Regions from separate parts of the Bradyrhizobium canariense genome, predicted to be linked through region 3. Evidence: predicted binding sites of a transcription regulator. Region 3 holds the regulator's gene; each other region holds the start of a gene.

Region 1 (7,103 bases), 3.0 Mb from region 3:
AGATAGTTGGGCAGCCAGCTCAGCAGCATGTAATAGGCATAGACAAGGCAGCCTTGCGCCAACGTCAGCGCCCACAATGATGGGCTTTTGAGCAGGCTCGCAAATCCGGTCGAACCCTGCTCCGGCGGACTATCGTCGCGCGTTTTGAGGATATGGGCGCGCTCCTCTTCGCTCAGCCATTTGGTATCCTTGGGATCCCGGATCGTCGCCACCCACACCAGCGCCCAGGCGATGCCGATCGCACCGGTGACGACGAACGACATCCGCCATCCCCCGACCAGCACCAGCCAGCCGACGAACAGCGCGCCAAAACCGACGCCGAACGATTGCCCGAGCGAAATCGCCGATATCGCGACGCCGTATTCCGAGCGCGGAGCCCAGGCGCGGACGGTCTTTGTCCCCACCGGCCACGCGGCTGCCTCGCCGGTGCCAAGGCAGATACGCGCAATCATCAGGCCGACGATGCCGGTGATGGCAGCGGTCGAAGCTGTCGCAAGCGACCATAGCGCGACCGCGCCGGGCGCCAGCCGCCGCACGCCGAAACGGTCGGCCAGATAGCCGGCCGGGATCAGGATCACGATGTAGGACCACAGGAAAGCTGAGAAGATCCAGCCGAGCTGGATCGGCGTCAGGCTAAGCTCCTTGGCGATCGTGCCGGCAGCAACCGACAGGTTGACGCGATCGAGGTAATTGATCGCCGTCATCAGAAACAGCATCGAATAGACGAATGTCCGGCCGGGAATTTTCATGCCCCTCCCCCCATATTTGCGCACGTTGATCAGTGCCGCGTTGGAGAGGATTTAACCATCCAGTGAATTAGAAGGCAAGACGGGCCGACCAGCTGATCGCGAAGCGCTCACTTCGCGTCTTTTTTCTTCACGTCCTTGATGCTGGAAAAGACGATGCCCTCGGCGCGTTCCTTGGTGTAGCCGAGATAGAACTCGTTCTTGGCCAGGAACACCGGATCGCCATCGACGTCGTCAGCGACGCCGGAGCCGTTGGCGGCAATGAAGGCCTCGAGCTTCTTGCGATCATCCGAGGAAATCCAGCGCGCCAATTGAAACTCGCTGACCTCGAACTCCACCGGCAGTGCGTATTCGGCATCGAGACGGGCTTTCAGCACGTCAAGCTGCAGCGGGCCGACCACGCCGACCAGCGCGGGAGCGCCATCGCGCGGGCGAAACACCTGCACCACGCCCTCCTCCGACATTTGCTGTAGCGCCTCTTTGAGCTTCTTCGCCTTCATCGCGTCGGTCAGCCGGACGCGACGGACGATTTCCGGCGCAAAGCTCGGCACGCCGACAAAGGTGATTTCCTCGCCCTCGGTCAGCGTGTCGCCGATCCGCAGCGTCCCGTGATTGGGAATGCCGACGACATCGCCGGCAAAGGCTTCATCGGCCAGCGCGCGGTCCTGCGCAAAAAAGAACTGCGGGCTGGTGAGCGACATGTTCTTGCCGGTACGCACCAGCTTCGCCTTCATGCCGCGCGTAAGCTTGCCCGAGCACAGCCGCGCGAAGGCAATGCGGTCGCGATGGTTCGGATCCATATTGGCCTGGATCTTGAACACGAAGGCGCTCATACGCGGCTCGTTGGCTTCGACCTTGCGCACATTGCTTTCCTGCGCGCGCGGCGACGGCGCGAAGCGGCCGAGCCCTTCCAGCAAATCGCCGACGCCGAAATTGCGCAGCGCGCTGCCGAAATACACCGGCGTCAGATGGCCCTCGCGAAAAGCCTCGAGCTCAAACGGCTGGCAAGCCTCCGACACCAAGGCAAGTTCGTCCTTGATGGCGCCGACGTCGAGATTGGGATTGCGGCCCGCAAGATCGGAGATGTCGATCTGTTGCGCCGCGCCGGTCTTGGCGCCGCCGCCCTCGAGCAGGCGCACGCCGCCATTGGTGACGTCATAGGTGCCGAGGAAATCACGGCCGCGGCCGACCGGCCAGGTCATCGGCGTGGTGTCGAGCGCCAGCGTCTTTTCGATCTCATCGAGCAGATCGAAGGTGTCACGGCTCTCGCGGTCCATCTTGTTGATGAAGGTGATGATCGGGATATCGCGAAGACGGCACACTTCGAACAGCTTTCGCGTTCGCGCCTCGATGCCCTTGGCCGCGTCGATCACCATGACGGCGGAATCGACCGCCGTCAGCGTGCGATAGGTATCTTCGGAAAAGTCCTCGTGGCCCGGCGTGTCCAGCAGGTTGAACACGAGGTTTTCGAATTCAAAGGTCATCACCGAGGTGACGACGGAGATGCCGCGCTCGCGCTCGATCTTCATCCAGTCAGAGCGGGTGTTACGCCGCTCGCCCTTGGCCTTGACCTGGCCGGCGAGATTGATCGCGCCGCCGAACAGCAGCAGTTTTTCCGTCAGCGTGGTCTTGCCGGCGTCCGGATGCGAGATGATCGCAAAGGTCCGGCGGCGCTCGACTTCGGAGGTGAGCGGCGAACGGGGAGATGATTCAGTGGAAAGCGCAAGGTCAGACATTCACGAGCCTGTGGCAGGGAAACCGGGCTGGATCAAGGGCGTTTGGGGCGTTTTCGAGCGGTGTGGATACCGGCTGACGTTCAGAACACGCGTCAAAACGAAAGAGCAAGCCCCATATGGGGATTGTGCCGCCGAACTCCAGTCGCCGGGGTTTGCCTACCGCACCAGGGAGGCCGCCCAATACGCCAGCGCCGCGACGGTGGCTGCGGCAGGAATCGTGATCACCCAAGCATAGACGATCGAACTCGCCACGTTCCAGCGTACGGCGGAGGCACGCCGCGCGGCGCCGACGCCCACGATGGCGCCGGTGATGGTGTGTGTTGTCGAAACTGGAACTCCCAGAAAGGTCGCCATGAACAGGGTCGCAGCACCCCCGGTCTCGGCGCAAAACCCCTGCATCGGCGTCAGCTTTGTGATCCTCAGGCCCATGGTGCGAACGATCCGCCATCCCCCCATCAGCGTGCCCAGCGCCATCGAGGCCTGGCAGGCCAGCACCACCCAGAACGGCACAAAAAAGTGCTCACCGAGATGCCCCTGCGAGAACAGCAGCACGGCGATGATGCCCATGGTTTTCTGTGCGTCATTGCCGCCATGTCCGAGTGAGTACAGCGACGCCGAAGCGAATTGCAGGATTCGGAATGCACGATCGACCGCGAACGGCGTCGAGCGTACCGAGGCCCAGGACACGATCGCGACCAGCACCAGTGCCAGCAGGAATCCCACCAGCGGCGACAGCACAATCGCGAGCAATGTTTTCGACAGGCCGCTCCAGACCGCGGCCGAAACGCCCGCCTTGGCCATTCCGCCGCCGACCAAGCCGCCGATCAGCGCGTGCGAGCTGCTGGAGGGAATTCCCAACCCCCAGGTAATCAGGTTCCAGACGATCGCGCCCATCAGCGCGGCGAAGATCACCTGCGCATCGATCACGCTGGGCTCGATAATGCCGACGCCGATCGTTTGCGCCACGTTCAATCCGAATACGCCGAAGGCGACGAAATTGAAGAACGCCGCCCACAGCACCGCGTATTGCGGCCGCAGCACCCGGGTCGAGACGATGGTTGCAATCGAATTGGCGGCGTCGTGCAAGCCGTTGAGGAAGTCGAACAGCAGCGCGACGGCGATTAACCCGACCAGAATAGGAAGACCAAGCGTGGTGTCCACCGGCGCGGCCCTGCCCTATACCTGTTCGATCACGATACTGTTGATCTCGTTGGCGACGTCGTCGAAACGATCGGCGACTTTCTCAAGGTGGTCGTAGATTTCCGCGCCGACGATGAAATCCATCGCGTTGGCGTCGCGATGCTTGAGGAACAACTCCTTCAGTCCGATATCGTGGAGATCGTCGACCCGGCCTTCCAGCTTGGTCAGTTCCTCGGTGATCGCGGTGAGCATCGCGACGTTTTCGCCGATCGATTGCATCAGCGGCAGCGCGCGTCCAACCAGATTGGCGCACTCGACCAGCAGCGTGCCGATTTCCCGCATCGGCGGTTCGAAGGTGCGAACCTCGAACAACACCACCGCCTTGGCGGTCTGCTGCATCTGGTCGATGGCATCGTCCATCGACGTGATGAGATTCTTGATATCAACGCGATCGAACGGCGTGATGAAGGTTCGCCGCACCGCGGTCAGCACCTCGCGGGTGATATTGTCGGCATCATTCTCGAACTGATTGACGCGCTGGCAACACACCAGCGTCTCATCTCCGCCGCGCAGCATGTCCTGCAACGCCAATGCGCCCTGCACGACCGTTTTGGAGTGCCTGGCGAACAGATCGAAAAACCGCTCCTCCCTGGGCAAAAAGGCACGAAACCAGCGCAGCATCTGAAGTGTCCGTCGTTGAAGAAGTGGCGGCCAAAGCGGCCCGTCACATAACTGTCATAGAACGATTTAAGGGGAAAGCGCCCAGCGGTCCGCCACGGGAACCCATTCATCCACCGCTTTGTACGATCAGGAAATGTCCCGGAAAGCGGTCCCGCCTAAAGGGACAGCCGGAAGTAGTGGGCGATTTCGCCGACAAGTCCCCGGCGAAACGTCAATACGCAAATCACGAAGATCACGCCCTGGATCACCGTTACCCACTGACCGAAGCCGGCCAGATATTGCTGCATGGCGATGATCACGAAGGCGCCGGCGACCGGACCAAAAATGGTGCCGAGACCCCCGACCAGCGTCATCAGCACGATTTCGCCCGACATGCTCCAGTGCACATCGGTCAGCGAAGCATTTTGCGCCACAAATACCTTCAGCGCGCCGGCAAGCCCCGCCAGCGTTCCGGACAAAATATAGGCAAGCAGCTTGTATTGATCGGTCTTGTAGCCCAGCGAGATCGCGCGCTGCTCGTTTTCCCGGATCGATTTCAGCACCTCGCCAAACGGCGAGTTGATGGTGCGGAAAATGAGCAGAAAGCCGATCAGGAATCCGCCGAGAATGACGTAATAAAGCACGGTCGGGTTACCGAGATTGAGCACCCCGAACATGTATCCTTGAGGGATGCCCTGAATGCCGTCTTCGCCGTGGGTGAACGGTGTCTGCAGATAGATGAAATACAACAGCTGCGACAAAGCGAGCGTGATCATCGCAAAATAGATGCCCTGGCGGCGAATGGCGACGAGACCGGTAATGACGGCAAGTCCGGCCGCGGCGGCCGTGCCGACCAGAATTCCAAGCTCGGGCGAAAGACCCCAGACCTTCAGCGCGTGCGCCGAAACGTAGCCCGCTGTTCCCAGAAACATCGCGTGGCCAAAGGACAGCAGTCCGCCATAGCCGATCAGCAGGTTGAAGGCGCAGGCCAGCAGCGCGAAGCACAGCGCCTGCATCACGAAGAAAGGATAGACGCCGGTAAACGGCACGATCAGCAACAGCGCGGTCATGATGCCAAACGCGATCATTTCATCGCGAATGCCATGCGCGGTCATCGGTATGGTGTCGTCAGTTGTGACCGTCATGTCAGCTCGCCCGTCCCGTCAATCCCGAAGGCTTCACAAGCAACACCAGCACCATCAGCACGAATACAACTGTGTTGGAGGCTTCGGGGTAAAAATATTTGGTCAGTCCCTCGATCACGCCAAGCGCAAAGCCGGTGATGATCGATCCCATGATCGAACCCATGCCGCCGATCACCACGACGGCGAACACGACGATGATCAGGTCGGCGCCCATCAGCGGCCTAACCTGGTTGATTGGAGCCGATAACACGCCCGCCAGCGCGGCGAGGCCGACGCCAAGCCCGTAGGTCAGCGTGATCATCCGCGGCACGTTGATGCCGAATGCGCGCACCAGCGTCGGATTTTCGGTGGCGGCGCGCAGATAAGCGCCGAGCCGCGTCCGCTCGATCAGATACCAGGTGAGCAGGCACACCACGAGGGAGAAGATAACCACCCAGCCGCGATAGATCGGCAGGTACATGAATCCCAAATTCATGCCGCCCTTGAGTTCATCGGGGATCGAATACGGCAACCCGGATGAACCAAAATAATTCTGGAAAACGCCCTGAATGATCAGCGCCAATCCGAATGTCAGCAGCAATCCGTAGAGATGATCGAGACCGGACAGCCATTGCAGCATGGTCCGCTCGAGGATCATGCCGAAGATGCCGACGATGATCGGAGCCAGGATCAGCGCCGGCCAGTAACCGATATTCGCAAGGTTCAGCAGGAAATACGCGCAGAACGCACCCATCATATAGAGCGCGCCATGCGCAAAATTGATGATGTTGAGCATGCCGAAGATCACGGCCAGCCCGAGGCTGAGCAGCGCGTAGAACGAGCCGTTGATCAGTCCGACCAGGAGTTGGGCGTAGAGGGCCTGCATGAATCTTTCTCGCGCTCAGCATCTCGATACGAAACGTTCGGCGGCACAATGCCGCCGAACGTCGGGGATCATTTCTTCAACAAGGGACAGGTGCTCTTGTCCAGCGGTGTAAAGGCTTCGTCGGCCGGAATGGTGGCAACGAGCTTGTAATAGTCCCAGGGCCCCTTCGACTCCGACGGCTTCTTGACCTCGAAAAGATAGGCCGGGTGAATCGTGCGACCGTTCGGCTCAATGCTGCCCTTGCCGAACAACGGATCGTCGGTCGGAATTTCCTTCATCTTGGCGACGACCTTGGCGCCGTCATGCGGATTGCCGCCGAGGGCTTCCAGCGCCTTGAAGTAATGCAGCAAGCTCGAATAGACGCCGGCATGCACCATGGTCGGCATGGTGTGATTCTTCATGCGCTCCTGGAAACGCTTGGAGAACGCCCGGGTCTGGTCGTTCATGTCCCAGTAGAAGGTCTCGGTGAAGTTGAGGCCCTGCGCCGTATTGAGGCCGAGCGAGTGAACGTCGCTGATGAACAGCAGCAGCGCCGCAAGCTTCTGGCCTCCCTGGGTCAAGCCGAACTCGGCCGCCTGCTTGATCGCCGTCGTGGTATCGGCGCCGGCATTGGCAAGGCCGATGATCTTGGCTTTCGAGGCCTGCGCCTGCAGCAGGAACGACGAGAAATCCGACGTGCCGAGCGGATGCTTGACGCCGCCGAGCACCTTGCCACCTGAGGTTTGCACCGCCGCGGTGGTGTCGCGTTCAAGCGCGGCACCGAAGGCATAATCGGCCGTGAGGAAGAACCAGCTATCGCCGCCGGCCTTGG
Region 2 (7,103 bases), 840 kb from region 3:
ATCTCGACCGCATCCTCGAGATCGAGCCCGAGTTCCTCGAAGCCGGCGACGATCACGACCATGATCATCACGGTCATGACCATCATCACCATGACCACGGCCACAATCATGGTGGCCTGAAGCATTACCATGATGAGGACATGCAATCACTCTCGCTGCGATCGGACAAGCCGCTCGATGCGACGAAATTCATGCCCTGGCTGCAAAACCTTGTCGCCAGTGAAGGCCAGAAGATTTTGCGCTCGAAGGGAATTCTTGCCTTCAGCGACGACGACGACCGCTATGTGTTCCAGGGCGTGCATATGATGCTGGAGGGCGATCACCAGCGGCGCTGGAAGGACGGAGAGCCACGCGAAAGCCGTCTCGTCTTCATCGGCCGCGAATTGCCGGAGCAGACGATCCGCGACGGCTTCGAGCAGTGCATCACCACGTGATGACGCAGTTCGATCCGGGCGACAATTCAGCCTCCATCATTTCCGTCACGGACCGTGTGCGGCCGCTCTCGATCGGCATGCCGGTTGTCGCCGTGCACTTCCTCGGCGATCAGGCCGCTTTTGTCGGCGCCGAGGAAAACGTCGCTTTGGTGAACAAGGAAGGCGAGATCTCGCAAGTCGCCGTTCACAGCGGCGGCATTCTCTGCGTGGCCTCCGACGGCGCGCGGCTGGTCATGGGCGGCGACGACGGCAAGCTCGTTGCGCTCGACAAAAAGGGTGAGATCACGCTGCTCGCGACCGATCCGAAGCGGCGCTGGATCGATAATGTCGCGCTTCATCCCGACGGCGCGGTGGCGTGGTCGGCCGGCAAGACGGCGTTCGTCCGCAGCGGCAAGGCCGAGGACAAGTCGTTCGAGGTGCCGTCGACGGTCGGCGGGCTCGCCTTCGCGCCAAAGGGCCTGCGGCTTGCGATCGCGCATTACAACGGCGTGACGCTGTGGTTTCCGAACATGGCCGCCAATGCGGAGGTTCTGGAGTGGGCCGGTTCGCATCTCGGCGTCGTGTTCAGTCCGGACAACAAGTTCCTGGTCACCGCGATGCATGAACCGGCGTTGCACGGCTGGCGGCTGGCGGATCACCGGCATATGCGCATGACCGGCTATCCCGGGCGTGTTCGGTCGATGTCCTGGAGCGCGGGCGGCAAGGCGCTGGCAACGTCAGGCGCCGATACCGTGATCATGTGGCCGTTCGCCAGCAAGGACGGCCCGATGGGCAAGGAGCCGGCGATGCTCGCCCCGCTGCAGGCACGCGTCGCCGTGGTCGCCTGCCATCCCAGGCAGGATATCCTCGCCGCGGGCTACAGCGACGGCACCATCCTGATGGTGCGGCTGAACGACGGTGCGGAGATCCTGGTACGCAAGAACGGCACGGCGGCGGTATCGGCGCTGGGCTGGAATGCCAAGGGCACGTTGCTGGCGTTTGCCGCGGAGGATGGCGACGCAGGTCTACTGGAGTTGTGATAGAGAGCGCATACGGCCTCGCTGGGGAGCGGTATGCGATTTCTGACAACGTTTCAGCTCTATGATTTCTTCGACACGCTGGTCAGCCTGGCCACGGCGTTCGTGTTCGGCACCCTGATCGGCGCCGAGCGGCAATACCGGCAGCGGACCGCAGGTCTTCGCACCAATGTACTGGTCGCCGTTGGCGCTGCGGCCTTCGTCGACCTCGCGATGCATCTGGATGGCGCTGATGGCGCGGTGCGCGTGATCGCCTATGTCGTTTCCGGAATTGGCTTCCTCGGCGCTGGTGTCATCATGAAGCAGGGCATGGATGTCCGTGGCCTCAACACGGCCGCAACGCTCTGGGCGTCCGCGGCGGTCGGATCTTGTGCCGGTGCCGACATGGTGGCCCAGGCCGCGGCGCTGACCGTGTTCGTGCTTGCCGGCAATACGCTGTTGCGACCGCTGGTGAATGCGATCAATCGCATCCCGCTGGATGAGCAGTCCTCGGAAGCGACCTATCAGTTCAAGCTCACCGTGACGCCGGAGGCCCTGCCCGATATGCGCGACCGTCTGGTGGAACGGCTGGAAAGCGCCAAATACCCGGTGGCCGACGTGGATGTCGTCGAACACGGCGACGACCTGCTGGAGATCGTCGCGACGCTGGTCAGCACCGCGATCGATCCGGCGGAGCTCGAAATGGTGGTGGCCGATCTTGAGCGACAGCCCGGCGTGCGCCATGCCACCTGGGAAGTGAGCACCAAGGATTAATTGAGGCCGGTCCAAACCGGATCGCCCGGTGGAACCATGCTTCGCCACGACAGTTGAAATGTGGGCAGCTGGTGGTGCGACATGACCTCGGACGACAGGAAGCGCATGTACAGGAAGGATCTGTTTATCGCAGCCGTGATGGTCGCCGCAGGATTTGCCATATCCGGCGTCTCGCTCGCCGAGCTTATCGTCAGCCATCCGCGGCATGTAGCGCAGGCGACGCAACCGTTGCAGGGCTCTCCGGCTCCTGCGAATGAGAGCAAGGCGCCCGCGGAAGCAAAGCCTGGTGGCGAGCGCCCGACCACGCCGGCGCCCGAGCCAGCGCGCCCCGACGCACAAGCGCAAAAGGAAGGCGCAACGCCGGCGCTGCCGCCGGCTCCGGCCGAAAAGACCGCGCCGCCGATCAAGGAAAAATAGTTTTTTCGAAGACGCGATGCCGCGCTTTTCAGAATTTGACGGCGCGATGACATTAGCTGCGACTTGGGCCGCGACTTGCCCCTCGCTGCCGATTTTACAGTCTCGATTGTTGCCATTACCTGCCGCATAATGCCTCAAGGCGCGGAACGGCGCAGATCACACAGATGAGGCCGGTGATGAAGATCGATGACGTCAGGCGAACCGCGTATTCGATGCCGCTGAACAATCCGGCGTTTCCGCCGGGACCCTATCGTTTCTTCAACCGGGAATATTTCGTCATCACCTATCGCACCGATCCGGCCGCGCTGGCAGCCGTGGTGCCGGAGCCGCTGGAAGTCACCGATTCCGTGGTCAAATATGAATTCATCCGCATGCCTGATTCAACGGGCTTCGGCGATTACACCGAAACCGGGCAGGTGATTCCGGTACGCCTGAACGGCGTAGACGGCGCCTATACCCACGCGATGTATCTGGATGACGATGCGCCGATCGCGGGGGGCCGCGAACTGTGGGGATTTCCCAAAAAGCGGGCTTCGCCGAAAATCGAAGTCGAGAGCGACGTGCTGGTGGGATCGCTGCATTACGGCTCGGTGCTCTGCGCCAGCGGCACCATGGGTTACAAGCATCGTCCGGTCGATCATGACACCGTGCTGACGGGCATGAAGGCGCCGAATTTTATCCTGAAGATCATTCCGCATGTCGACGGCAGCCCGCGGATCTGCGAGCTGGTGCGTTTTTATCTCGAGGAGATCACGCTGAAGGAAGCCTGGACCGGGCCCGCCGCGCTCGGCCTGTTTCCCCATGCGCTCTGTGACGTCGCACGGTTGCCGGTGCGCGAGGTGGTATCGGCATTGCACTTCAAGGCCGACCTGACATTGGGCCTCGGAACCGTCGCGTTCGATTATCTGGCGAAGTGAACGTCGTCGTTCCGGGGCGATGTGCAGCATCGCACCCGGAAATGACGGTGACGCCTCACCGCACCAAGATATTGCGGAACTGCCAGGGATCGTTGATGTCGATGTCTTCCGGGAATAGCCCCGGCAGATCGTTGAGCGGTGTCCAGTCGGTGTAATAGCCCTTCACCGGCCCGAGATAGGGGCTCTGGATTTCGAGGCAGCGGCGGAAGTCCATCTCGTCGGCCTCGACGATTCCGGCTTCGGGATTTTCCAGCGCCCACACCATGCCAGCCAAAACCGCCGACGACACCTGAAGGCCGGTGGCGTTCTGGTAGGGCGCAAGACGCCGCGTTTCCTCGATCGACAATTGCGATCCGTACCAATAGGCGTTCTTGCCGTGGCCATAGAGCAGCACGCCGAGCTCGTCGATCCCGTCAACGATCTCGTTTTCGCCGAGAATGTGCCATTTCGGCTGCATCTTGCCGGTCGCGCCAAAGATCTCGTGCAGCGACAGCACCGCGTCGTTGGCGGGATGATAGGCGTAGTGGCAGGTCGGCCGGTACACCACGTTCTGTCCGTCGCGCACCGTGAAATAGTCCGCGATCGAGATCGATTCATTGTGGGTGACGAGAAAGCCGTATTGCGCGCCCGGTGTCGGGCACCACGAGCGCACGCGGGTGTTGGCGCCGGGCTGCAGCAGATAGATCGCTGCCTGGCACCCGGTTTCGTGCTTGCGGCCATTCTCGGGCATCCACTTTTCGTGCGTGCCCCAGCCGAGTTCGGCGGGCTGCATGCCCTCGGAAACGAAACCTTCGACCGACCAGGTGTTGACGAAGACGTTCATCGGCTTCGGATTCTTCGCGCGCTGGGTGTCGCGCTCGGCGATATGGATCCCCTTGATGCCGAGCTTGTGCGCAAGCTGGCCCCAGCCTTCCCGGCTCTTCGGCTCGTTGAACGGCGTGTTGGTGTCGCGGGCGATGTCGAGCAGCGCCTGCTTGACGAACCACGATACCATGCCGGGATTGGCGCCGCAGGTGGACACCGCCGTCGGTCCGCCCGGGCTCTTGTGCTTGGCCGCGAGCAGCGTTTCGCGCAGCGCGTAATTGGAGCGCTTTTCGGGGCCCATATCCTTGTCGAAATAGAAGCCAAGCCATGGCTCCACGACGGTGTCGATATAGAGCGAGCCGATCTCGCGGCACAGCGTCATGATATCGACCGATGATGTATCCACCGACAGATTGACGCAAAAGCCCTGGCCGCCGCCGGCGGTCAAAAGCGGCACCAGCAGCTCGCGATAATTGTCGCGGGTGACCGCCTGCTTGATGAAGCGCACGCCGTGCTTTTTGGCCAGTTCGCCGTCGTCATGCGGGTCGATGATGACGAAACGCGACTTGTCGTAATCGAAATGCCGTTCGATCAGCGGCAAGGTGCCTTTGCCGATCGAGCCGAAGCCGATCATGACGATGGGGCCGGAAATTTTCGCGTGGATCTGCGCGGGCGGGCTCATGAATGGTCTCCAGGAAACAGGCAGGCTGCGGCGTTATAGCGTTTTCGAGCGAAGTGGATACCGGTTCGCGGGAAGAAAACGCGTCAAAACAAGAGACTAGGAATCAGGCGGTACGTCGCTTGGCGGTCACTTCAATCTCGATCTTCATCTCGGACTTGAGCAATTGTGCCACGACCAGGAGGGTTGCCGCGGGGCGGATCTCGCCGAGATTTTCGCCGCAGATCGCAAACACGGCGTCCGCATCCTTGGCGTCCGTCACGTAATAGGTCGCGCGGACGATATCAGCCAGCGCGAAACCGCCTTCTTTCAGCGCGGCTTCGATGGTCTTGAAGCAGTTTCGTGTCTGGCTCGTGACATCGGCGGGCATCGTCATGGTCGCGTAATCGTAGCCGGTGGTGCCTGAAACGAAGGCAAAATCGCCGTCGATGACGGCGCGGCTGTAGCCGGCGGTCTTTTCAAAGGGCGAGCCGGTGGAAATCAGACGGCGTGACATTTAGGACCTCACTCTGGGCGTCGTTCGAGGAGGCATGATCCCGAAGCGGAAACGATTTTCGGAAAAGATCATGCCCGGACAAAAAAGATAAAGCGACGGGCCTGATTCAGCGGAGCTGGCTCAGACCGTGGGCGGCGCAGCTTTTGGCTATCGCACGGCGAGCGAGATGTCACGCCGGGCGCGGTCGCGCAGCCGGTTCCGCCGGCGCGCAAAGATGTCCCTGACGATCATAACCGTAATCATGATCAACAGGATGGTTGTGATGGTGCTGCGGACGCGCAAATCCGCAGCAGGCGGCGTTGTGAATGGGCTCGCTGACATGGTTCTGGCAATCAGGCCGCGCTCGATACGAGCCGCACGGTTTTCCTGGCGCGCGGAGCCTTGTTTGCCTTGGTTTCCAGCTCCACGGCACCGGTCGGCACGATCATTCCCCAGGCATCGTCGAGCGCGTTGTCGCGGAGTTCGAGACCGAGCAGGCGGTCGCGCTCGAACGGGCCGGGCAGGGAAAGCTCGCCGGTCTTGAGTGGCGAGAAGCCGAAGCGGCTGTAATAGGGCGCGTCGCCCAGCAGGATCACCGCGCCATGGCCGCGTTGCCGGGCGACTTCAAGCGCATGATCCATCAATGCGGCGCCGACGCCGAGCTTGCGGCAGCTGCTGTCGACCGCAAGCGGCCCCAGCATCAGCGCCGGCTTGCCCCCAGCGCCGACGTGCCACAACCGCACGGTTCCGACCAGCCGACCCCACGCTACGGCCGACAGGGCAAGGCCTTCGGCGGGCGCGCGTCCATCGCGCAGGCGCTGGCAGGTGCGGGCATGGCGATTGGCGCCAAAGCAGGCATCGAGCAGCGCCTCACGCGCGACGACGTCCGATGCTCGTTCCGCACGGATCGCGAACGGAGCGGCATCAGGGGTGAGGGCAACGGGGTTCTTCCGCAAAGCAGTCATGGCACGTCAGTCCTCGCTTCCAACGGCGGTGAGGCCGCGGAGAAGCGTTGTCAGCAAAGTCCGAATATCGGGGATGGGAGCCGGAGAACCGGCTCCCGATGATTCAAGGCCTTCAGCGAGGCCGGGTCAGATGTGGTAGGTCCGCAGCGGCGGGATGCCGTTGAAGGCCACCGACGAGTAGGTCGACGTATAGGCGCCGGTGCCTTCGATCAGCAGCTTGTCGCCGATCTCGAGCGTAACCGGGAGCGGATACGGCATCTTCTCGTACAGCACGTCGGCGGAATCGCAGGTCGGGCCTGCGAGCACGCACGGCGTCATCTCCGCGCCGTCATGCGGCGTGCGGATGGCGTAACGGATCGACTCGTCCATCGTCTCGGCGAGACCGCCGAACTTGCCGATGTCGAGATAGACCCAGCGCACCTCGTCCTCGTCGCTCTTCTTGGAGATCAGAACGACTTCGGTCTCGATGATCCCTGCATTTCCGACCATGCCGCGGCCCGGCTCGATGATGGTCTCCGGGATCTGGTTGCCGAAATGCTTGCGCAGCGCGCGGAAGATCGACCGGCCGTACTGCACCACCGGGGGAACGTCCCGGAGGTACTTGGTCGGAAATCCGCCGCCCATGTTGACCATGGACAGGTTG
Region 3 (7,103 bases):
AACGTCGAACCGTGCGAACCCGGCGTCATGCCGGATGCAGCTTCCGCCGTCGCGAGACAAGCCCCGATTGGAAAGCCGCCGCCAAGCGCTTTCGCCAGCGGCATCACATCGGGCGTAACGCCGAGGCGTTTATAGGCGAACAGCTCGCCGGTGCGGCCCATACCGGTCTGCACTTCGTCGAAGATCAACAGCAGGCCGTTGTCGTCGCAGAGCTGGCGCAACGCCTTGAAGAATGCATGCGGTGCGGCACGCACGCCGCCTTCGCCTTGCAGCGCCTCGATCAGGATGCCCGCGGTCTGCGGACCGATCGCTTTCTTGACGGCGTCAAGATCGCCAAGCGCGACCTGGTCGAAGCCATCCAGCGGCGGCCCAAAACCTTCGAGATATTTCGGTGAGCCGGTCGCCGCCAGCGTCCCCAGCGTTCTGCCGTGAAACGCGCCTTCGAACGTGATGATGCGATAGCGTTCGGGGCGACCTTTGGCGGCGTGATATCTGCGCGTGATCTTGATCGCGCATTCCATCGCCTCGGCGCCGGAGTTGGCGAAGAACACGAAGTCGGCAAAGCTTTGTTCGCACAGTCTTGCGGCGAGCCGTTCGCCATCCGGGCTCTTGAACAAATTGGACATGTGCCACAGCTTGGTGGCCTGTTCCTGCAGGGCTGCGACCAGATACGGATGCGCGTGGCCGAGTGCGTTTACCGCAACGCCGGAGGTGAAATCGAGATAGCGCTCACCGTTGGTTGCGATCAGCCATGCGCCTTCGCCGCGCTCAAAACCGAGATCGACTCTGGCAAATACGGGAAGCAAATGCGACGTGGCGCTCTTGGTCATGGCGATCACTGAAAGTTAGAGCCGACTGCAATGCGCGAATTGCGCGATGCAGCAACAATAGGCCGGAAAACAAAACGTGCCGCCTTTTAGGGGCGGCACGTGGCGGGCATTCTATGCGCACGGCGATAAGTGTCAACCGGCCACAGGGCGTCCAAACTGCCACTGTCAAGATTCCGAATCTCCGTAAGATCCCGGTGCGGTGGAAAAATCGAATTGCAATGATTAAATCACGGAACATGTGGACGCACAGACGCGGACTCTTGCGCCCGAGTCACGCCATATTGTAGCGTCTGGGCTGTCGGGTACGACATCTCGTGCGGCGGATCTGATCCTCTAAGTCCTATGTGTTCGGCGTACACGTTCGGGCGCGCTTTCTGCGCCCGGCGAGGGCTAAGGGATTCTGACCGCAGGGATTTTTAGAGATTTAGATCGCAGCGCCGTCCCAGGTAATGGCCGGTGCGACGCGAAGGGATGAATGCGATGACGGTATTGACCTGGTCGGACGATCGCGTCGAGCAACTCAAGAAGCTCTGGGAGGCCGGACTTTCGGCCAGCCAGATCGCGGCGGAACTCGGAAATGTGACGCGAAACGCCGTGATCGGTAAGGTGCATCGGCTTGGCCTTTCCGGCCGCGCCAAGAGCCCCTCTTCGGCAGCGCCACGCCAGCGCAAGGCGCGGCCGGCCCAGCACATGATGCGGGTTTCGCGGCCGGTCTCACGCGGCAACACTGCACTGGCCCATGCCTTCGAAGTCGAGATGGAGCCGGATCCGATCGCCTATGACAACGTGGTGCCGATGAGCCAGCGCCTGTCGCTGCTGGAGCTCAACGAGGCCACCTGCCATTGGCCTGTCGGCGACCCTTCCAGTCCGGAGTTTTTCTTTTGCGGCGGCAAGGCGCTGTCCGGCCTGCCCTATTGCGCGCATCACTCGCGGGTGGCCTATCAGCCCGCCGGCGACCGCCGCCGGCAGCCGTCGAAGCCGGCGCGGTAAGATCGACTTACGACGATTTATCTGCGAAGATTTGTTGCCGTCCCGGCAAAATGCCGGGACCTATAACCACCGGCGTTCGTGGTTATGCAAGCTGGCCACTTCGGCTCATTAAAATTTTACATCAGGGGTTATGAGTCCTGGCGATGGCCGGGACGAGAGCTATTTAATGCGGCTCGTTACTCGACCTTCGCAAAGCGGTCGTCGAGCGCGTAGCCGGCACCACGCACGGTGCGAATAGGATCCTGTTCACGGCCCGGATTGAGCAGCTTGCGCAGCCGTCCGATGTGCACATCCACCGTACGCTCATCGATATAGATATCGCGGCCCCATACGCTGTCGAGCAATTGCTCGCGGCTGAACACCCGTCCCGGATGCTCGAGGAAAAATTCCAATAGCCGGTACTCGGTCGGACCGAGATCGATCGGACGCCCCGAACGCGCGACGCGGCGCTTCTCGCGATCGAGCTCGATATCGCCATAGGTGAGTACGGTGGCGAGGCGTTCGGGACTGGCGCGGCGCAAAAGACCCTTTACCCGCGCCAGCAATTCCGGCACCGAGAACGGCTTGACGATGTAATCGTCGGCACCGGTCGCAAGCCCCCTGACCCGCTCGCTTTCTTCGCCGCGCGCGGTCAGCATGATGATCGGAAGCTGCCTGGTCTCAGGCCGCGCCCGCAACCTTCGGCACAGCTCGATCCCGGACAACCCCGGCAGCATCCAGTCGAGCACGATCAGATCCGGAACACGTTCCTTCAGCCGTGTGTCGGCGTCATCGCCGCGCCCGACCGTTTCAACGTCATAGCCTTCGGCGTCCAGGTTGTAGCGCAGCAGCGTGGTAAGCGCTTCTTCGTCTTCAACCACCAGAATGCGCGCGCTCATATGCAGCCTTCCCTCAGTTTCCGGGTACGGTTGTGGCAAACGTCGTCATGTCGCCCTTCGGGCGCTTGTCGAGTATCTGCTGACCTTCGATCATGTAGAACACGGTTTCCGCAATATTGGTGGCATGGTCGCCGATCCGCTCGATGTTCTTGGCGCAGAACATCAGATGGATACAGAAGCTGATGTTGCGCGGATCTTCCATCATATAGGTCAGGAGTTCGCGGAACAGCGACGTGCAGATCGCGTCGACTTCCTCGTCGCCCTTCCACACCGTCATCGCCGCCGGCAAATCGTGCGCCGCATAGGCATCGAGCACGGATTTAACCTGCGACTGCACCAGGTCGGTCATATGCTCGAGGCCGCGGATCAGCTTCAGCGGCTGAAAATCGCTCTCCAGCGCCGCGACCCGCTTGCCCATGTTCTTGGCAAGATCGCCGATCCGCTCGAGATCGGTCGCGACCCGCATGGCGCCGACGATCTCGCGCAGATCCACCGCCATCGGCTGACGCCGCGCAATGGTCAGAACCGCGCGTTCCTCGATCGTGCGCTGCAGATTATCGATCTCAATATCCGAAACCACGACATGCTTGCCCAGCGCGACGTCACGACGGATCAGCGCATCGACGGATTCGGTAATCATGCGCTCGGCAAGGCCACCCATCTCGGCGACCAGCCTGGTTAGTTCCTGAAGATCGCTGTCGAACGCCTTGGCGGTGTGCTCAGAAGCCATGTTCTATCTCCTCAGCCGAACCGGCCGGTGATGTAATCCTGGGTGCGTCGATCGCTCGGCGAGGTGAAAATCTTGTTGGTGTCGTCGAACTCGATCAGCTCGCCGAGATACATGAAGGCGGTCTTGTCCGAGACGCGGGCGGCCTGCTGCATGTTATGGGTCACGATGGCGATCGTATAGTGCTCGGCCAGTTCCTGAATCAACTCCTCGACCTTGGCGGTCGAAATCGGATCGAGCGCCGAACATGGCTCGTCGAACAGGATCACTTCGGGCCGCACCGCGACGGTACGGGCGATGCAGAGCCGCTGCTGCTGGCCGCCGGACAGGCTGAGACCAGAGGCGTTCAGCTTGTCCTTGACCTCGTTCCAGAGCGCGCCGCCGCGCAACGCCTTCTCCACGCGGTCGTCCATTTCGGATTTGGAAATCTTCTCATAAAGACGGATACCGAAGGCGATGTTTTCATAGATCGTCATCGGAAACGGCGTCGGCTTTTGAAATACCATGCCGACGCGCGCGCGTAGCAGATTGAGATCGAGCTTGGGATCGAGAATGTTGGTCTGGTCGAGCATCAACTGGCCGACGGCGCGCTGCCCCGGATAGAGATCGTACATCCGGTTGAAAATCCGCAGCAATGTCGATTTGCCGCAACCGGACGGACCGATAAAAGCGGTGACGCGATTGGTGCCGAGCGTCAGATTGATGTTCTTCAGCGCATGATGCTCGCCGTAATAGAAGTTCAGGTTGCGCACGCTGACTTTGGCCGGGGCATCCGGCAACGGCGCCGCAGGAACGGGTCCGCTCGAACTACCCACGGATACAGAGACTTCGTTCATTTTGCAGCCCTCTCGGCGCCAAGATAACGCGCGCCAATATTCAACGCGAGTACGGTTAGAGTAATAAGCAAGGCCCCGCTCCAGGCGAGTTCCTTCCAATAAGCGTAGGGGCTTTGCACGAAGTTGTTGATGGTCACCGGCAGGTTGGCCATCGTCTTGGTCAGATCGAGGCTGAAGAACTGGTTGCTCAGCGCGGTGAACAATAGCGGCGCGGTCTCGCCGGCAACACGCGCGGTTGCGAGCAGGACGCCTGTGATCAGGCCGGAGCGTGCAGCCCGGTAAGCGATCCGCTTGATAACGAGCGAACGCGGCAGCCCCAGCGCCGATGCCGCCTCGCGCAACGGGTTGGGCACCAACAGCAGCATATCTTCGGTGGTGCGGAGCACGACAGGGATGACGATCACGGCCAGCGCCAGTGCACCGGCCAGGGCCGAGAACCCGCCCATCGGCACCACGACGGCGCCATAGATGAACAGGCCAATGATGATGGAGGGTGCGCTGAGGAGAATGTCGTTGATGAAGCGGATCACCGAGGTCAGGTGATCATGCTTGCCGTATTCGGCGAGATAGGTGCCAGCGAACAGGCCAAGCGGCGCGCCAATGCCGACGCCGATCACGGTCATGATGACCGAACCGATGATCGCGTTCAGCAAGCCGCCTTCGGTCGAACCCGGCGGGGGCGTATTCTCCGTAAAAAGCTGGAGACTTAAGCCCGCAACTCCGTTGTAAAACAGGGTGATCAGAATCAGCGCAAGCCAAGTCACGCCGAACAAGGCGGCTCCGACGCAGAGCCCGCGGATGATGATGTCCTTGCGACGGCGTGATGCGTAAATCGGGTTCATGAGTTCAATTCCCCGCCTTCTTTTCCAGCCGCAACAACATCAGCCGCGCCGCGGCCAGCACGAAGAACGTCAGCACGAACAGCAACAGGCCGAGCAAAATGAGCGCCGATTGATGCAAGCCGTCGCTTTCGGCAAACTCGCTGGCGATCGCCGCCGAAATCGTCGTGCCCGGCCCGAAGATCGAGGACGAGATGCGGAATGAATTGCCGATGATGAAAGTGACCGCCATGGTTTCGCCGAGCGCACGGCCGAGCGCCAGCATGATGCCGCCGATGACGCCGACGCGGGTATAGGGAATGACCACATTGCGGACCACTTCCCATGTGGTGCAGCCGACGCCGTAGGCTGCTTCCTTCAACACCGGCGGCACCGTCTTGAACACGTCGACCGAGATTGCGGTGATGAACGGCAGCACCATGATGGCGAGGATCAGCGCCGCATTGAACAGGCTGAGATAGGAGGGTGGACCACCGAAGATCGAGCCGAGCACCGGAATGCCGTCAAACAACCCGATCATGAAGGGTTGAAACGTGTAGGCCAGGAACGGGCCGAGGACGAAGAACCCCCACATGCCGTAGATAATCGAAGGAATGCCCGCGAGCAGCTCGATCGCTATTCCGATCGGGCGGCGCAGCCATTGCGGGCAGAGCTCGGTCAGGAAGATGGCGATGCCAAGCCCGACCGGAATGGCGATCAGCATCGCGATGAAGGACGTCACCAGCGTGCCGTAGATCGGACCGAGGGCACCCAGCACCGGCGGATCCGCCGATGGCGCCCAGCGCTGCGTCCACAGGAACGCGAAGCCGTACTCCCTCATCGCGGGCCAGGCGCCCACGATCAGCGAAAGAATGATGCCGCCGAGAATAAGCAGCACCGAAATCGCACAGATACGGGTGATCCAGTAAAAAGTAACGTCGCCGAGTTTGAAGGCGTTCAGCGCCTTGGCACGATCGTAAGGTCCGGCGGCTTCCATTACATCGCTCTGAACGGCCATGTCTGCCACGCCAATCCCCTATACTGCATAACCAAACTACCTGGAAATCCGGCGCTTCAGTCTTGAGCCGGATCTAGCGCGTTCAAACTTCAATCAGGCCGATAAGATGCCCGACAAATCCGACCTTGATGATCCGAGAAGCCCAACCCGGGATAACCCGGATTGGGTAGAGAGCGCGTTCTCTGTTGGCACGAAACCCGACCTCAGCTCTTTGCGTCAGCTCTTGATTTCAGCCGACCAGGTCTTTTCGATCAGCTTGACCACCGATTCCGGCATCGGGATGTAGTCGAGCTCCTCAGCCATCTTGTCGCCCTTGGCGAAAGCGAACTTGAAGAACTTGATCGCTTCCTGCGAGGCCGCCTTGTCGGTCGCATCCTTGTGCATCAGGATGAACGTCGAGGCCACGATCGGCCACGACTTGTCGCCGGGCTGGTCGGTCAGGATCAGGTAATAGCCGGGAGCATTTGCCCAATCGGCATTGGAAGCCGCCGCCTGGAAGGCTTCGGTGGTCGGCTGCACGGTCTTGCCGGCCTTGTTGACCAACCCGGTGTAGGTCAGCTTGTTCTGCTTGGCGTAGGCGTATTCGACGTAACCGATCGCATTCTTGGTCTGACCGATATTGCCGGAAACGCCCTCATTGCCCTTGGCGCCAACGCCAACCGGCCACTCGACCGCGGTGCCTGAACCCACCTTCGACTTCCAATCCGCGTTAACCTTGGAGAGATAGTCGGTGAAGTTGAAGGTCGTACCCGAACCGTCCGCGCGGTGAACGACGGCGATCGCGGCCGACGGCAGAGTGAGCTTCGGATTGAGCTTCTTGATCGCGGCGTCATCCCATTTGGTGATCGTGCCGAGGTAGATCTTGCCGAGGGTATCGCCATCCAGCACCATGTCGCCAGCCTTCACGCCGTCGATGTTCACCACCGGGACGATCGCGCCCATGATCATCGGCCACTGCGCGAAGCCATCCTTCTCGAGCTGATCGGCCTTCAGCGGCGCATCGGTC
Region 4 (7,103 bases), 640 kb from region 3:
TGGTGCCGTAGATGAAGGTCTCGGCGCCGACCCGCTCGATCGCCTCCACAGTCAGGTCAAGCGCGATGCCGTCGGCGATCGGATCGCTCGAAATCGCGAAATCTTCGGGGCGGATTCCCAGGATGCCGGCCTCACCCAGGGCGCCGGCAAACTGCGTCTTGATTTCGTCCGAGCCTGCCGGCAGCAGGTTCATCGGCGGCGCGCCGATAAAGGAAGCGACGAAGGTCGTGGCCGGCTTCTGATAGATCTCGAGCGGGTTGCCGATCTGCTCGACCTGGCCGCCATTCATGACGACGAGAATATCCGCGAGTGTCATCGCCTCGAGCTGGTCGTGGGTGACGTAGATCGACGTCGTCTTTAGCCGCCGTTGCAGTTTACGGATTTCGACGCGCATCGCGATGCGCAGCTTGGCGTCGAGATTCGACAAGGGTTCGTCGAACAGAAACACTTTCGGCTGCCGCACGATGGCGCGGCCCATCGCCACGCGCTGGCGCTGGCCGCCGGAGAGTTGCCGCGGCTTGCGATCGAGCATGGCGCCGAGTTCGAGAATGCGGGCGGCTTCCTGCACACGGGTATCGATCTCGGGTTTGGGGGTGCCGCGGTTACGCAGGCCGTAAGCCATGTTGTTGTAGACGCTCATATGCGGGTAGAGCGCGTAATTCTGGAACACCATCGCGATGTCACGATCGGCCGGCTCGATCTGGTTGACGATTCGCCCGCCGATGTCGATCTCGCCGCTGGTGATGGTCTCAAGCCCTGCGACCATGCGCAGCAGCGTGGACTTGCCGCAGCCGGAGGGCCCGACCAGCACGCAGAACTGGCCGTCGCCGACCTCGAAGTCGATGCCTTTGATGGCTTCGAAACCGCCGACATAGGTTTTTCGGACGTTGCGGAGGGAAACGCCGGCCATTGGGGCTACCTCCGGGAACGGCGAATAGCGAATGGCGGATAGCGAACAGGGAAGAGTGGGAATGTCTCAGCACATCGTCCATTCGCCATTCGCCACTCGCTATTCGCCATCTTCCCCATCACTTTTCCGTCTCGACCAGTCCGCGTACGAACAGGCGCTGCATGAACACCACCACCGCAACCGGCGGCACCATGGCGAGCACGGCCGTGGCCATCGCGAGCTGCCATTCCGCCAACTCGTCGGTCGTCGTCAGCATCTTCTTGATGCCGGTGACGATCGTCTGCATGGAATCCTGCGTGGTGATCAGGAGCGGCCACAGATATTGATTCCAGCCATAGATGAACTGGATCACGAACAGCGCCGCGATCGTCGTCATCGACAGCGGCAGCAGCGTATCCCAGAAGAACCTGAAGGGTCCGGCGCCGTCGATCCGTGAAGCTTCCAGCAGCTCGTCCGGCACCGTCATGAAGAACTGACGGAACAAGAGCGTGCCGGTCGCGGACGCGATCAAGGGCAGGATCAGCCCGGCATAGGTGTCCAGCATGTGCAGGTCGGACACGACCTTGTAAGTCGGATAGATGCGGACCTCGACCGGCAGCATCAGGGTGATGAAGATGATCCAGAATGCGGTCTTGCGGAATGGAAAGCGAAAATACACCACCGCGTAGGCCGACAGGATCGAAATGAAGATCTTGCCGACCGCAATCCCGGTGGCCGAGACGAACGAATTGAACAGCAGGCGGCCGACCGGCTCGCGGTTGAAGCGCGAGGCCCCGACAAAGACGGCACGGTAGTAGTTTTCCAGCGTATGCCCGCCCGGCAGAAGCGGCATATTGCCGCCGACCACGGTGGCCGCGTCGTGGGTCGAGGCAATGAACGCGAGATAGACCGGGAAGCCGACGATGAATACGCCGAACGTCAGGATGGCATAGGCGATGATGTCATTCCATGGGCGGTGCTCGACCATCAGTATTGCACCTTGCGTTCGACATAGCGGAACTGGATCGCGGTCAACGCGATCACGATGACCATCAGCACCACCGATTGCGCGGCCGAACTCCCGAGGTCGCCGCCGAGCCGTCCGTCCGCATAGACCTTGTAGACCATGGTCGTGGTCGCGCCGGCCGGACCGCCGCCCGTCACCGCATCGATGATGCCGAACGTATCGAAGAACACGTAGACGATGTTCACGACCAGCAAAAAGAACGTGGTCGGTGACAGCAGCGGAAACACGATGGTCCAGAACCGTCGCATCGGTCCCGCGCCGTCGATCGCCCCGGCTTCAATCACGCTTTTGGGGATCGATTGCAGCCCCGCCAGGAAGAACAGGAAGTTGTAGGAGACCTGCTTCCACACCGCGGCCATCACCACCAGGATCATGGCATGGGTGCCGTTCAGCAGCGGATTCCAGTCGAAGCCCAGCACGCGCAGCGGCCGCGCCAGCGTCCCGAGCGAGGGGTGGAACATGAAGAACCACAACACACCGGCCACGGCCGGCGCCACCGCATAGGGCCAGATCATGAACGTCTTGAAGGTGGCGGCCGCCTTCAGGTTCTTGTCGGCCTGGGTAGCGAACAACAGCGCAATGGCGAGCGACAGCGTCGCGACCAGCGACGAGAATATCAGCGTGGTCAGCATCGCCTTGTAATATTCGGGCTGCGCAAACAGCGCCTGGTAATTCTCCAGGCCGACAAATTCGGAAGATAGTCCGAATGCATCCTCGCGAAGAAAGGATTGCCAGACCGCCTGACTCGCCGGCCAGTAGAAGAAAACGAATGTGATGATGAGCTGCGGCACGAGCAGCAGATATGGAAGCAGCTTACTGTTGAAGAAGGCCGACTTTTCCATTCAGGGCGTCGTGGCGATCCGTGCGGGTGAAGAAAGCTCCCTCTTCGGAGCGAGAGGGAGCTTTCAGGATGACCTACTTCACGGTTTTTTCAAAGGTCCGCAACATGGCATTGCCACGCGCCACGGCGCTGTCGAGCGCTTCCTTGGCGGTTTTCTGGCCCGCCAGCGCGGCTTCCATTTCCTCCGCCCAGATGTCGCGCATCTGCACCATGTTGCCGAAGCGCAGGCCGCGCGAATTCTCGGTCGGCTCCTTGTTGGTGAGCTCCTTGAGCGGGGTCTCCAGGATCGGATTCTTCTCATAGAAGCCGTCCGCCTTGGTCTTTTCGTAGGCCGCCTTGGTGATTGGGAGGTAGCCGGATTCCTGATGCAGCTTGGCCTGGCGGTCGGTGTCCGAGAGGAAGGTGAAGAATTTTGCGACGCCCTTGTATTCCTCGGGCTTCTTGCCGCCCATCACCCACAGCGAAGCGCCGCCAATGATCGAATTCTGCGGTGCGCCCTGGACGTCGGGATAATAGGGCATCGGCGCCGAGGTGAAGTCGAATTTGGCGGTGCTCTTGGCGGTGGCGTAATAGCCCGACGACGTCAGGAAGATCGCGCATTCGCCGGAGGCGAAGCGGCTTTCGCTGGCATTGCCGCGGCCGGAATAATCGTAGGTCTTGTCTTTCTGCAGGTCGATCAGGTTCTGCAGATGCCGGATATGCAGTGGGGAGTTGAACGTCAGCACGGTGTCGAAGCCGTCGAGGCCGTTCGCCTTGGTGCCGATCGGCACGTTGTGCCACGCGGAAAATTGTTCGATGTTGGCCCATGTCGCCCAGGCGTTGGAGAAGCCGCAGGTGGTGTGCCCGGCGGCCTTCAGCTTCTTGGCGGCATCGAAGACTTCCGGCCACGTCTTCGGAATCTCGGCGACGCCGGCTTTCTTCAGCTCATCCTTGTTGATCCACATCACCATCGACGACGAGTTGAAGGGAAACGACAGCATGTCGCCCTTTGATGTCGAGTAGTAGCCGGTGATGGCCGGAAGATAGGCCTTGGGGTCGAACGGCTCGCCGGCCTCCTTCATCAACTGGTAGACCGGCTTGATGGCGCCCGTGGCGCTCATCATGGTCGCGGTGCCGACCTCGAACACTTGAATGATGTGCGGGGCGTTGCCGGCGCGGAATGCGGCGATGCCGGCATTCATGGTGTCCGGATAGCTGCCCTTGAAGGTCGGGATGACCTTGTAGTCCGACTGGCTGGCGTTGAAATCATCGGCGAGCTTGTTGACGATGTCGTTGTTGCCGCCGGTCATGGCGTGCCACCACTGAATCTCGATCACCGCGTGCGCGGGTGTCGCGGCGGCGAGCGCGAGTGTAAAGGCCGTGGCGATAGCCGCGCCGAATTTTCGAAGAGCCATCAAATTTTCTCCCCCGTTGGACCGTCATCGTCGTTGTCGCGCGGTAGCAGCGCCGGATGACGTGCAAATGACTGTATAAGCGAGCGGATGCTACGGGGGAAGCGCCGGCCTAGGAAGCAGGAAAATAGGCCAAGTTAGCCGCAGGTAGTTACGTCGAGAGCCATCGTCCCGCGAATACCGGGACGATGGATGACGAAGCAGCTTAGCGCTTCCGCTCGGGTCCGCAGACCGCGCCCTTGGCAACCAGGGCTTCGATCTCGCCCTTGGAATATCCGAATTCCGAAAGCACTTCCGAGGTGTGCTGGCTGAATTTCGGCGGCGTGCGGCGCAGGCTGGGTTTGCTGCGCTGAAGACGGATTGGCGAAGCGACCCCCTTGTACCAATCCTTCTCGATGACGTCGCCGCGATGGATGGTATGGGCGCTGGTGAGCGCCTGATCGATCGATTGCACCGGGCCGGCGGGAAGCCCCGCGGCCAGCAGGCGATCGCAGAGCGGTGCGGCGTCGTGCTGGCTGAACACGGCTGCGAGTTCAGCGCGCAATGCGTCGCGGTTGGCGATGCGGTCCTTGTTGCGCGCAAAGCGCGGATCGGTTCCGAGTTCGGGCTTGCTGATTTCCTTGGCCAGCTTGCGGAAGGTGCCGTCATTGCCGACGCCGATAAAGATGTCGTCGGTACGGGTCGGGAAGATCGCGTAAGGCACGAGGTTCGGATGCTCGTTGCCGGTGAGCTGCGGCGGCTTCCCGTGCATGAAATAATTCGCAGCGTGTGGATGCATGACGGCGAGGCCGGTTTCATACAGCGTGGTCTCGAGAAACTGCCCGAGTCCCGATCTCTGCCGTTCCGACAGCGCCATCAGAATGCCGATCGCCGCATAAAGCCCGGTGGTGATGTCCACCACGGGAACGCCGATGCGCATCGGGCCGCTTTGCGGCGAGCCGGTCGCCTTGATCATCCCGGTCATGGCCTGGATGATGGCGTCATAGCCGGGATTACCGCCGCGCGGACCGTCGGCGCCGAAACCGGAAATCCGGCAGTGCACGAGTTTCGGGAATTTCGCGCGCAGCACGTCGTTGCCGATGCCCCATTTGTCGAGCGTGCCCGGCTTGAAGTTCTCGATCAGCACGTCGGCGCCTTCCAGCATCTTCATCAGCACGGCGCGGCCGCCTTCCGATGCGAGGTCGAGCCCGATCGAGCGCTTGTTGCGGTTGATGCCGACGAAATAGGCCGCGTCTTCCTCGTGGAAGGGAGGTCCCCAGTCGCGCACCTCGTCGCCGGCGGGCGGCTCGACCTTGATCACATCGGCGCCGTGATCGGCGAGAATCTGCGTGCAGTAAGGGCCGCCCAGAACGCGCGTGAGATCGATCACGCGCAGTCCGGTCATCGCGCCGGGAGCCGCTAGGGAATTCATGAAAACAACCTTCGCTCAAGCAGGGTTCGAGTGGAATTCCTGAGCTAGCGGTCTTCAGGCGCGGCAGCAATGCCTTCTCGCGCGTAGGCGCATGCCGGGACGGCCGTCGGCGTGCCTGGTTGCGGCGTGGCGAACCCTCCGTGCGACAAATGGTCCGCCGATTGTCTCGGCGGACCATCCGGCGGTGTCGTTACACGACCGTCAGGCGCACATCCACATTGCCGCGGGTCGCGTTGGAATAGGGGCATACCTGGTGGGCTTTCTCGACCAGGGCCTCTGCTTCGGCGCGCGGAACGCCGGGCAAGGAGACGGCAAGTGCGATCTCCAGGCCGAAGCCGCCGGCCGAGCGCGGTCCGATCCCGACGGTGGAGGTCACCGACGCGTCCGCGGGCACCTTCGGGCCGCCTTGCGAGGCAACGAATTTCATCGCGCCAATGAAGCAGGCGGCGTAGCCGGCGGCGAACAGCTGCTCGGGATTGTTGCCCGCACCGCCACCGCCACCGAGTTCCTTCGGCGTGGTGAGTTTGACGTCCAACGCTCCGTCGAGGGTCGCGGCGTGGCCATCCCGGCCTCCGGTGGCCTTGGCACTGGTTTTGTAGAGGACATTCACGGACATGTCGGTCTCCCTGTTGGCGGTTTCGATCCATTTATATTGCACACAATTCAATTGTGTACAATATAAATAACGTAAGCACGTGATTTAATTGTTTGCAATTGATTGCTCGCGTGCCCGAGCCCAAAATGAACCATGGGCGCTATCAGTTGGCGAGGTTGCTAATGGCCAAGAAACACGTGGCGGACTTGCCGCTGCTGCTGGGTAATCAAGTCTGTTTCGCAGTCTATTCCACGGCGCATGCGTTCAACCGGGTCTACAAGCCGTTACTTGACCGGCTCGGACTGACCTATCCGCAATACCTGGTGATGCTGGTGCTGTGGGAGCGCGATGGCGTGCCGGTCAGGGATATCGGTGAACGGCTGTTTCTGGACTCCGGCACGCTCACGCCGCTGCTTAAGCGGCTGGAGGCAGCGGATCTGATCAAACGCACGCGCAGCACCGAAGATGAGCGGCAGGTGCTGATCGCGCTCACATCGCAAGGTCATGCCCTTCGGGAAAAAGCCCGGACAGTGCCTCAGTCCATCCTGGCCGCCTCGGCGTGCTCGGTCGGCGAACTATCGGCGTTGAAAAACGATCTCATCGCTCTTCGGGACCGGTTGAATGCCGCGCTCGATGACTAGTCGCCGCGAGGCGACTTCAAATGATCACGGCGGGGGCCTCTGAGTTTTGTGGGGCGTCATGAAAGCCATCAACGTCAGAGGCGCTTCTTCGCAAACGCCCGACCGGAATGGGATTTGAGATATTTCTCGAATTCCAGCGCTTTATATTTGTCGCGGAAGGCGCAATACCAAACCAATTCCCAGGGCCTGAATTTGGCGGTGTGGGTGGATTTGCCAGCATTGTGGTCGGATATTCGACGCTTCAAGTCTGCGGTGGCACCAATGTATTCCTGCTCTGGCGAGCTAATGCTGCGGATTATGTAGACGTA

What was found. Region 3 encodes PhoB, which activates phosphate uptake and scavenging genes when phosphate is short. Its sites were predicted from a motif close to TGTCATNNANCTGTCAT; they were not measured.
Region 1: the regulator PhoB is predicted to act here: its motif matches at 4,345-4,361, upstream of BLV09_RS08770 (DUF47 domain-containing protein).
Region 2: the regulator PhoB is predicted to act here: its motif matches at 2,656-2,672, upstream of BLV09_RS18835 (acetoacetate decarboxylase).
Region 4: the regulator PhoB is predicted to act here: its motif matches at 4,208-4,224, upstream of ugpB (sn-glycerol-3-phosphate ABC transporter substrate-binding protein UgpB).

Annotation. Positions count from the first base shown of each region.
Region 1 is NZ_LT629750.1:1,782,080-1,789,182, forward strand. It holds gene BLV09_RS08755 (MFS transporter) at 1-749, opposite strand, end outside; gene BLV09_RS08760 (peptide chain release factor 3) at 857-2,482, opposite strand; gene BLV09_RS08765 (inorganic phosphate transporter) at 2,639-3,643, opposite strand; gene BLV09_RS08770 (DUF47 domain-containing protein) at 3,659-4,303, opposite strand; gene BLV09_RS08775 (branched-chain amino acid ABC transporter permease) at 4,459-5,427, opposite strand; gene BLV09_RS08780 (branched-chain amino acid ABC transporter permease) at 5,429-6,292, opposite strand; gene BLV09_RS08785 (ABC transporter substrate-binding protein) at 6,361-7,103, opposite strand, start outside.
Region 2 is NZ_LT629750.1:3,925,397-3,932,499, reverse strand. It holds gene BLV09_RS18855 (CobW family GTP-binding protein) at 1-434, shown strand, start outside; gene BLV09_RS18850 (WD40 repeat domain-containing protein) at 434-1,453, shown strand; gene BLV09_RS18845 (MgtC/SapB family protein) at 1,487-2,203, shown strand; gene BLV09_RS37350 (hypothetical protein) at 2,285-2,620, shown strand; gene BLV09_RS18835 (acetoacetate decarboxylase) at 2,797-3,537, shown strand; gene BLV09_RS18830 (homospermidine synthase) at 3,593-5,023, opposite strand; gene BLV09_RS18825 (RidA family protein) at 5,127-5,516, opposite strand; gene BLV09_RS37345 (hypothetical protein) at 5,664-5,837, opposite strand; gene BLV09_RS18820 (GNAT family N-acetyltransferase) at 5,849-6,460, opposite strand; gene BLV09_RS18815 (type III PLP-dependent enzyme) at 6,587-7,103, opposite strand, start outside.
Region 3 is NZ_LT629750.1:4,764,377-4,771,479, forward strand. It holds gene BLV09_RS22690 (aspartate aminotransferase family protein) at 1-830, opposite strand, end outside; gene BLV09_RS22695 (GcrA family cell cycle regulator) at 1,311-1,820, shown strand; gene phoB (phosphate regulon transcriptional regulator PhoB) at 1,997-2,698, opposite strand; gene phoU (phosphate signaling complex protein PhoU) at 2,712-3,428, opposite strand; gene pstB (phosphate ABC transporter ATP-binding protein PstB) at 3,440-4,261, opposite strand; gene pstA (phosphate ABC transporter permease PstA) at 4,258-5,103, opposite strand; gene pstC (phosphate ABC transporter permease subunit PstC) at 5,108-6,097, opposite strand; gene pstS (phosphate ABC transporter substrate-binding protein PstS) at 6,314-7,103, opposite strand, start outside.
Region 4 is NZ_LT629750.1:5,406,615-5,413,717, forward strand. It holds gene BLV09_RS25720 (sn-glycerol-3-phosphate import ATP-binding protein UgpC) at 1-910, opposite strand, end outside; gene ugpE (sn-glycerol-3-phosphate ABC transporter permease UgpE) at 1,029-1,877, opposite strand; gene ugpA (sn-glycerol-3-phosphate ABC transporter permease UgpA) at 1,877-2,758, opposite strand; gene ugpB (sn-glycerol-3-phosphate ABC transporter substrate-binding protein UgpB) at 2,832-4,151, opposite strand; gene BLV09_RS25740 (CaiB/BaiF CoA transferase family protein) at 4,354-5,559, opposite strand; gene BLV09_RS25745 (organic hydroperoxide resistance protein) at 5,750-6,175, opposite strand; gene BLV09_RS25750 (MarR family winged helix-turn-helix transcriptional regulator) at 6,337-6,795, shown strand; gene BLV09_RS25755 (GIY-YIG nuclease family protein) at 6,870-7,103, opposite strand, start outside.